One region of the Sessilibacter sp. MAH3 genome, then DNA from elsewhere that is predicted to be linked to it. Evidence: predicted binding sites of a transcription regulator. Region 1 holds the regulator's gene; each other region holds the start of a gene.
What was found. The regulator sigma-54, encoded in region 1, starts transcription at its own class of promoters, with help from an activator protein. The targets are predictions, from matches to a motif close to TGGCACANNNNTTGCNNT.
Positions count from the first base shown of each region.

Region 1 (3,281 bases):
GGCGGCGAAAGAGCTCATCAGCGTCAAGAACTGGGAATCCTTTAGTAATGAATTGCGCGACATTTTCTAATGTTCGCTTTTTACTTGATCCCTCCAAGCCACATTTAACGCGGCTGGGAGTAAGAATGCTGGAGAGGTCCATAATCAACGGTGGCTGGTTGCTTTCTCTTTATGTTTGAGCAATTGCCGATCTAATTTTACGGCCATTTCATCGATGGCAATATACAGATCGTCAGATTCACTCTCGGCAAATATATCTTTGCCACTTATGTGTACGGAAGCTTCTGCTTTTTGTCTTTGTTTTTCAACCCTTAATACAACATTGATTGTAGTGATTTGCGGGTTGTGCTTGCCGAGTTTTTCAAATTTAGTTTCAACATAATTTCGAATAGAGTCGGTGACTTCGACGTGGTGCCCACTGATGCTAAGAGTCATTGTTATTCCTCATGTCAGAGTTAAGTCATTGATTACACAGGTTTTAAGCCCGTGTAATCGGGTATGAATTAGGGTCGAGATCACCGAGTCATGGTTGGTCAGACCAGTCTTTTACGTTCGTTCGAGGCTGGAATACCCAAGGATTCGCGATATTTCGCAATGGTTCTTCGGGCGACTTGAATGCCTTGATCTGCCAGTAACGCGGTAATTTTGCTGTCGCTTAAGGGTTTGCGAGCGTCTTCTGCGGCAACCAGCTTTTTGATAATGGCACGTATTGCGGTTGAAGAGCATTCGCCGCCATTGTCTGTGCTGACGTGGCTTGAGAAAAAGTATTTTAACTCAAAGATGCCTTGAGGCGTGTGCATGTATTTTTGCGTTGTTACCCGTGAAATTGTCGACTCATGCATGCCTACGTCTTCGGCAATGTCGTGAAGTACTAGAGGTTTCATGGATTCTGGGCCGAAATCTAAAAAGCCCTGTTGTTTTTCAACAATGCAGCTTGCAACCTTCAGTAGAGTCTCGTTGCGGCTTTGTAAACTTTTCAAGAACCAGCGTGCTTCTTGTAAATTATCTCGCAAGAAGGTGTTGTCTTCGCTGCTATCGGCACGCTTTACAAGACTGGCGTAATTGTTGTTGATGCGAATTTTAGGGGCTATTTCTGGGTTCAGCTCTACGATCCAGCGACCTTCTTGCTTGCTCACAAAAACATCGGGAACGATATAGCTGGTATCGCTGCTGCCGATAGTAGCGCCGGGATGAGGTGTTAATTCCTGAATTAAATCGATCGCAACTTTGAGTTCGGGCTCTTTAACGCGACATTTACGCATTAACTGTTTGTAGTCACGACTGCCAAGTAACGCTAGATGCTCTGCAACTACCGCCTTGGCGGTTTCCAGTCCGGGTGTTTCTTTGGCGTATTGATTGAGTTGTACCATCAAACATTCAGACAAATCGACGCTGCAAGAGCCGATAGGATCAAACAGTTGAAGTCGGTGTTGAACCGCAATCACTTCGTCTAGGCTTAGGTCTTCGTCTGTATCTGCGTCTGTATCTGCGTCTTCGTTTAGAGGTTCAGAAGCTTCAAGCTCACCGCTTTCTTGTTCGGCATCTTCGTCATTCTCACGCCAGTCACCGCGTAGGCCGTGAAAAATCTCCTCGATACTGCTTGAGAGCAAACCGCTGGGCTCTACCGAGTCTATGATTGCTAAAGCAATGGTTCGATCGGTTTCTGACATTGGAGTCAGATTCAATTGCCACAGTAAGTATTCTTGAAGGGTCTCGGTGTTGTCGATTTGGCTGTCGAAAAAGCTGTCGTCTCGTTCTACGGCTGATGACGAGGAAGAGTTGCTGCTGCCTTGGTAAATGTCGTCCCACTGGGTATCAACGGGTAAATCCTCGGGAATGTTTTCCTGCCATTCGCCTTCTTGGGCGTCGCCAGAATCGGATTCGGATGCGGTTGCGGTAACTTTTTCTTCGCTGAAGTTGTCGGAAATTTCGTTGGGTTGTTCGCTGTTGTCGCCGGACTCACCGCTATCAAGGTGAGAGTCATCGGATTCGCTAACTTCGAGCATGGGATTAGACTCAAGAGCTTCTTGAATCTCTTGTTGAAGATCGAGCGTTGAGAGTTGTAGCAGGCGAATGGCTTGCTGCAACTGAGGGGTCATCGTTAATTGTTGACCCATTTTTAGCTGTAATGATTGTTTCATAACTTGACACTACTTCCAAAAACGGTGTCAGAATCGGAGCTGATTCTGATCAAGCTTAGTGTCAGTGTAGACTTGAAAGGGGCGTTTTTGCAACAGCTATTAAGCAAAAAATATGCCCAACCTTGAATTCTCTTTAAATAAATGTTTTGAGGGAAAAAATAAAAGAACAGCGAGTGCTTTAGCGGAGGGGATTACTTGTTGATCACTTAACAGTAAGACCAATGTTCGCCTATTTCAACAGCAAGGTAAAGCGGTTTTTTAATGTCGCCTAAAATGTCTTTTGGGTGGTCTTGTAGGCTAAAAAAGAGTCTTTTTTTGGGTCCTTTGATAGGTGTTGAGGCTTTTGTTGTTTTATTGAGGGTCGGTTGAGGTGGCCGCTCAATTTAGAGCTTAAAGCCTTCACCCAAATAAGTGTCTCTGACTTTTTGATTGGATAAAACCGTCTCAGCGTCGCCTTCGGCAATGATAAACCCGCCGCCCACAATATAGGCTTTCTCGCAGATATCTAAGGTCTCGCGAACGTTGTGGTCGGTAATGAGTACGCCAATTCCTCGTGATTGAAGGTGTTCAATAATTTGCTTGATATCACCGACGGATTTTGGGTCCACGCCGGCAAAGGGTTCGTCAAGAAGGATAAAGCGTGGTTCTGTCGCTAGCGCGCGAGCAATTTCGACGCGACGACGTTCACCACCGGATAGGGCGATGCCTTGGCTGTCTTGTACGTGGGTGATGTGAAATTCTTCTAAAAGTTGTTGCGCTCGGTCTTTGCGATCTGTTGCAGATAAATCGGATCGAGTCTCTAAGATTGCTAAAATATTGTCTTTGACCGATAGCTTTCTAAATACCGATGCTTCTTGTGGGAGATAGCCAAGTCCGCGTCTGGCGCGGCCATGCATGGGAAGATTGGTAATGTCTTCGTTGTCGATCCAAACGCTGCCGTGATCGGCTTTAACAATTCCTGCAATCATGTAAAAACACGTGGTCTTTCCCGCACCATTTGGGCCGAGTAAGCCAACAACTTCTCCCGTTGACACAGAAAATGAAACGTCGGATACGATTTGTCTCGATCCGTAGCTTTTGGCCAAATTTTTAGCGCTCAGTCGACTCATAACTCTTAGTGCTGGTAGTGATTAATTGAAA
Region 1 is NZ_BAAGIE010000008.1:72,649-75,929, reverse strand. It holds gene ptsN (PTS IIA-like nitrogen regulatory protein PtsN) at 1-142, opposite strand, end outside; gene hpf (ribosome hibernation-promoting factor, HPF/YfiA family) at 145-435, opposite strand; gene ACYQ2C_RS06840 (RNA polymerase factor sigma-54) at 534-2,141, opposite strand; gene lptB (LPS export ABC transporter ATP-binding protein) at 2,525-3,250, opposite strand.

Region 2 (3,281 bases), on a different contig from region 1:
GATAAAAGAAGCGAGTAACATACTCTCTCCCAATACAAACAAGCTCCTATCGGTAGACAATCCTGCCATTATTAAAGAAATCTGCTTAGGCATTAATTGGTCGTATTTAAGCGCCGGTTTTTTAACGGAGAAATATGACCTTAGAGTGTCTAATTTTTTCTCACAGCAAGGTATTTTTTTCAGCCCCAAAAATATTGCCAGAACCTTGCCGTGGTCGGGTAGTTTAATAAATTCGCCCATTCAACAATATTTTACGTCTATTAAAAGTTGGGAATGGGCCGAAGCAACCGTTGGCGCACTTGCCATAAATACGGTTATTAATTCCCTTTCTACATTGTTGAATAATGCGGAAAATATTGATGACTCGCAGTCAATTCCCGGAAATCTAACGGTTTTTAAACATTTTTTTTCCGCAGTTGCATGGTAAGCAAGTATCGGTAATTGGCCGGTATCCTGGTTTAGAAATACTGTTAAAGCAAAACGATATAAATCCCGAGTTGTGGACGATCATCGAAAAAAATCCACAAGGTAATGATTACCCTGATGTGGCGGCTTATTACTATCTATCAGAATCTGACTGGGTCTTTATTACGGCCTCCAGTATTGTTAATAAAACATTACCGATGTTATTGGAGCGTTGTAAAGACGCCAATGTGGTATTAATGGGGCCAAGTTTACCTTGGTCAGCTGTCTGGAAAGAACTTGGCGTAAATTACCTCGCGGGTGTTGAAGTATTGTCTTTGAGTGGCGTGCAAGAAGTAGTAATGCAAGCCGGTGGCACACAACTGTTTGAAGGCCCTGTTGCATATAAAATATTGGCCCTATAAATACCAAATTTAATCCTCTTTAATTTTAGAACAATTTCTACTCATGCAATTCCTACCCATGTTAGAACCGCTAGAAAACCCATCACAGAACTGGCCACTACGATTTGTTATTATTCATTTACACCCAACAAGTACACGCTTACGATTTTTAATAAATCAAACCGGTCATCTATCCCTTCCTAGTAAGTTACCCTCATTATCAGAAATTATAGAAAATGATAATTCACTCCTTTCGCAGAAAATATTATCAAATTCCAATGTAGTCACTCATCCGTCATCGTACTTAAAAAAATTATGCACAAAGCACGCTTTGCCGTTAGAACAGCTGGATATTGTGAGTGAATTTAAGACAACGATAGACACTCCGGGATGTTTAATGAATGTGTTTTTACTGCGTGTATCCAGCGAGCAACCCTTCCAGGCGCCAATGTCATGGCGCTGGATCGAATTGCCGGATAGTTTTCAGTTAATTAGCATAGAACGTTTAATAATGAAGAGAATATACGAGTTCTATTTAGATTAGACCGTAATAGATGCTTAAATTAACGACTTAAATCATCGCCAACAATTTCTATATCTTCTGGCCAGCAACCAATTGGCGGGCCGAGTTCAGCGCTTTCATTACCCTTTTCAAACTGTACCAAAAATATTTCTTGGTCTTCGTTTTCTTCTAAATGCCCAAAGTTAACAATTACACCACGGATACCTTTCGAAACCAATAATTCTTCTTCGGCTTTTTCGGGAAAGCTGCCGTCGTTCAATATATCTTTTGTGGCAAAAATTGTGTCACCCGGTTGTAGCATATAAGGCATGTTGGCGTCCTCTTGGGTTGTCGTGAATGTTACAAAGCGTTGTTGGTGGTGATCTTTAAAACAGCTGTGTCGCTTATCGATTCTTACTAAATCGTTGATTTTTATCAAAAAAAGTTTGGTAAAAATCGATGGTATAAGCGTTGCACTTTTCCTTGAGTACTTATTTCATCGAGCTTGATTGGGTCACAACAATCTTTAGGTGCTCTAAAACGCTCTTTTACACTTTTGCACACACAATGATTTGCAAACAGTTTGCCACGAGGAGATACAACAAATGGTTATCTTAACTGAAAGCGCAGTGAAAGCAGTTAGCCGTTTTATCGAAAATAGCGAGAAAAATATCGCTGGTTTGCGCATCAAGGTCGATGGTGGTGGTTGTTCAGGTTTTCAATACGGTTTAAGACTTGAAGATTCCATTTCAGAAAACGATACAGTGCATGAAATCGGTGGCATTAAAATGTTGATCGACAAAGCCAGCGAACCTTTGCTGCAAGGTGTGAAAGTCGATTTTATTGATAGCATGGAAGGCAGTGGTTTTAAATTTGAAAACCCAAATGCAACGGCAAGTTGTGGCTGCGGAAAATCTTTCTCAGCGTAATTAAGTATCTGCATGTTAGCAGTACTCACTAAAGAACCGTGAATTGAGAGAAATAGAGCAATATTAATTTAATCAATATCGCATTCGAGCTAAGGCTCGATCGGAACAGTAGATTTTGGAGGATTGGCCATGTGGGATTATTCTGAGAAAGTTAAAGAACACTTTTTTGATCCAAAAAACGCAGGTGCTGTAGCGGATGCAAATGCCGTTGGTGATGTCGGCTCAATAAATTGTGGAGACGCGCTGCGTTTAACCTTAAAGGTAAATCCAGAAACCGAAATTATTGAAGATGCAGGATTTCAAACATTTGGTTGCGGATCTGCGATTGCGTCTTCTTCGGCGTTAACTGAAATTATCAAGGGTAAAACCTTAGACGAAGCCTTGTTAGTGACTAATCAAGATATTGCCGATTATCTTGATGGATTGCCGCCAGAAAAAATGCATTGCTCGGTAATGGGTCGTGAAGCGCTACAGGCGGCAGTTGCAGATTATCGTGGTGAAGAGTGGAAAGATGATCACGAAGAAGGTGCGTTAATTTGTAAATGTTTCGCCATTGATGAAATTATGGTTGAAGAAACCATTCGCGCCAATAATCTTCACACTGTAGAAGAAGTTACCAACTATACCAAAGCCGGCGGTGGTTGCTCTTCCTGTCACGAAGCCATTGAAGGCGTATTAACGCGTGTTCTTGCCGAAAAAGGTGAATCGTTTATGGCGCCAGCCATTGGTGGTGCACCTGTAGCGTCTCCAGTTGTTGCCGCTAAACCAAAACCCGCGGCTAAAGCCAGTGGTAATTTAAAACGCATTCGCATTATCGAAATGGTTCTTGAATCTATTCGCCCTAATTTACAAGCCGATAACGGCGACGTTGAATTAGTGGATGTTGATGGTAAAAATATTTATGTGCATTTAACCGGTGCTTGTAACGGTTGCCAAATGGCAGCGATGACTTTAGGTGGTATTCAACAGCGTTTAATCGAAGAGTTGGGAGAATTTGTAAAAGTTCTGCCAGATACCGAAATGCCCGTTGCAATGGAAGGAGCG
Region 2 is NZ_BAAGIE010000009.1:92,966-96,246, forward strand. It holds gene ACYQ2C_RS07560 (hypothetical protein) at 1-427, shown strand, start outside; gene ACYQ2C_RS07565 (Rossmann-like domain-containing protein) at 417-827, shown strand; gene ACYQ2C_RS07570 (nitrogen fixation protein NifZ) at 1,370-1,639, opposite strand; gene ACYQ2C_RS07575 (HesB/IscA family protein) at 1,914-2,237, shown strand; gene nifU (Fe-S cluster assembly protein NifU) at 2,367-3,281, shown strand, end outside.
Region 2: the regulator sigma-54 is predicted to act here: its motif matches at 1,881-1,898, upstream of ACYQ2C_RS07575 (HesB/IscA family protein).

Region 3 (3,281 bases), on a different contig from region 1:
CTTCGTACCAAAAATATTCGGTAACCTAGGCCGTCGGTTGCGGCAATGGCTTCGGCGGCAATTAAAAATAACCAACCTGCACCCAGTGATAAACGCACAGAATCGATGAGTTTTGGCATTAATTGCGGCAGCAAAACGCGAACTATAATTTGTGATGTATTTGCGCCTAAGGTTTGCGCCTTTACTAATTGTTCGTTGGGAATTTCTTCGGCGCGTCTTTGAATGTCGCGAGCAATAAATGGAAAGATGCCAATAACGATTAGAACAACTTTAGATAATTCGCCAAGACCAAAAACAATAAATAGAATTGGTAGTAATGCCAACGGTGGAATTAATGAGATAACCGTTAAAAAGGGCGATAAGCCCGATTTCACCAATGGAATTGCACCGGTAAAAATACCAAATAGCAAACCCAATGCTGCTGCACATAAAACGCCTAATCCTAACCGCTTTAGACTGCTTGCGGTATCTATCCAAAATGTGTACTCGCCGCTGCGTTTGCTAGGCTCTAGAGCCAAGCGTTCCATCGCGTCAGCCATTTTGCTAACCGGCGGTAATAATTTGTCGTCAGCGTTTTCAGCAAGTCGCGCATTAGAATTAATTACATAAAGTACGGCAATTAAAAAAAACGGCAAAATTCCAAGTGCAAACGCTAGAGGTTTCGAGGGCTTTAAATTGATTAGGCGTTTCATAGAATAATTATTTACAGTTTTCCGTCTGCGGCCATTTGCATAAAGGTTGGATCGAAACGCAATTTAATATTGTTTGGATCACCGTAAATGCCTGAGGGTGTTTCAATGCCAACAAAGCCTGCATCCGGTGCGCCTTCGCCTAAAATGCCGTGGTCAAATGAAAATTCAGCAACCTGTTGCATAGTGGTTTTTAATTCAGAACTATTGGTTAACGATAGTGCTTGGCTCGGCTGATAAAACATTTCGGTGCTTGCTAGCTGCGCTTCATACCCGGTTAAATCGGTACCGGAAGCTTCGGCCATAAAAGTTTTTGCTTCTTTTGCAGCAGCGTCGTCACCGCTCATGGTTGCCATGATTTCATACCAGGCGCCAACCAGTGCTTTACCGAAATTAGGGTTTTCTTTTAGAACATCGGTATTTACAACTAACAGATCAATAATTTCGCCGGGAATTTTTGAAGAATCAAATACCAGATTGCTGCTGGGGTTTGTAAGAATTTCGCCTAATAAAGGGTTCCATGTAACAACAGAAGTCACATCGGATGTGCCGTAAACAGAAACCAAATCTGCGTCGGAGGTATTTACTACTTTTAAATCACGTTCTGATAATCCCACGCTATCTAATGCGCGAGCTAATAAATAATGTGAAACACTTAATTCAACCAGATTAACGGTTTGACCTTTGATTTCGGCGAGGGATTTTTTATCTTTGAGTACAACACCATCGTTGCCGTTGGAGAAGTCTCCAACAATTAATGCGGTTGAATCTACGCCACCCGCAGCAGGAATGGTTAGCGCATCCATGTTCGTCATAGAGCAACCGTCAAAAGCTCCGGCGGTATATTGATTTATGGATTCTACGTAATCATTGATTTGCACAACATCAATTTTAATATCGTATTTATCGGCCCATTTTTTAACGATACCGTGTTCGGCACCATAGGCCCAAGGCATCCAACCCACGTAAATTGACCAGCAAATTTTAAAATTATCGCGAGCAAATACTGAATTAGTCAGGGAAATTAATAGCGCTGCAAGGAGAAGGTGTTTCATTGGAGACCTCTCGGATTTATAAGTATCAAATTTTCAGTTACGTGGAGCACTCTTGGCTAAACGCCAATTAAGTCTCCCGGGCTTTTGTCCCGCCGTGTAACCTCTATCTGAACTATCCGAAAGGAAAGTTAAGGAAGGTCGAGTGCTCTCGGACCAGTCGCTTAAGAATAAGCCGGAACCCTAGCGCTCTATTTAATCAAATTGTATCGCCGTCTATACCAAGAGTACGGTCGTTTTTATTAAAGCAGTCTTTATGCCACCGAGTAGATGTCTTGGAATTGGCGGTATTAAGCGGCTACCTACAAAATTAACTATTATCATACGATCATAGTTGGTGCATTTCTATTTTTTATTTAAGTTAATGGTGCGCCCTTTAGTAATAATTTTGTATTTTGTAAGGAATCCTTCTTCAATTTCTGTCAGCTTAAATTAAACCGAGTAATAATTATTAATATCGTCGCGAGTAACAACGCCTAGAATTTCGGTCTCCAGCGGTAATTGTCGAGGGTTTTGTACATACACGGCCTCGACGGATTCGCTTTTCATTAATAAATGCGCTTCAAGTACGGTAGCCTGCTCGTGAATGGGAGGCATAGTGAGTTTTTTGCCCGGCACTTCTAAAAGGTCGATGGGTTTTTCAAGGGTCAAAATGGCATTTGGTGCGTCTTCTAAAAAGCGCGCTAAGTCTGCGGCACGTAATAGACGTTTGGTTTTACCAAGTTCATTGAGAACAATCCAATCCGGTCTTTTCTCTAGCAGTTCGATTGCTTTTTTATGGTCAATTTTATAAGGAGAAGACACTAATTTGACGTTCATAAGACTTCGGATGCCGATCCTTCGCAGGTCGTTTTCAAAGCTTGTGGATTTAACAATTAAACCTTGGCTTTTTAGGCTGGTAACAAATATGCCTTGGTCACCGATAAAATATCGTGTTGTTAAACAAGAAATTACCACGACCAGCATACTTGGGAAAATAATGGTGGGATTGTTGGTTAATTCGAGCATGGTAACCAGAGCAGTGAGTGGAGCGTTGAGTACAGCTCCAAGGCTTGCGGTCATGCTCACTAGCACATAAAAGGTGGTTCCCGAGGCGTGAATAGGGTACGCCCAATGTGCGAAGAAACTTAAAATGGCTCCGAAAATTGCGCCAATAAATAATGTTGGGCCGATTAATCCACCGGGCATACCAAGATTTACACTGACGCCGGTTGCTATTATTTTTCCGATTAAAATTAATGTCAGTAATTTAACCTCTGTGTGGTCGAGCATGGCTTCTGCGACTGTGTCGTAGCCAAGACCTAAAATCTCCGGCAGATAAAGTGCAATTACTCCAGTTACTGCACCTGCGAAGCTTATGCGAATAAATATGGGCGTCGCATGCAATGGATTTTTCAATAGCATTAATTTAGAAAATACGGTGGCCAATAATCCAATTAGAACTCCTGCCACGAGTAAAAACGGTAATTCGGTTAGGCTGGTAATTGCAATATCTTGAACGCTAAAAACAAACTCTGTACCAAATGCTAGGCGCGTAATT
Region 3 is NZ_BAAGIE010000027.1:9,561-12,841, reverse strand. It holds gene ACYQ2C_RS14880 (ABC transporter permease) at 1-692, opposite strand, end outside; gene ACYQ2C_RS14875 (putative urea ABC transporter substrate-binding protein) at 704-1,744, opposite strand; guanidine-I (ykkC/yxkD leader) riboswitch at 1,816-1,939, opposite strand; gene ACYQ2C_RS14870 (chloride channel protein) at 2,174-3,281, opposite strand, start outside.
Region 3: the regulator sigma-54 is predicted to act here: its motif matches at 1,986-2,003, upstream of ACYQ2C_RS14875 (putative urea ABC transporter substrate-binding protein).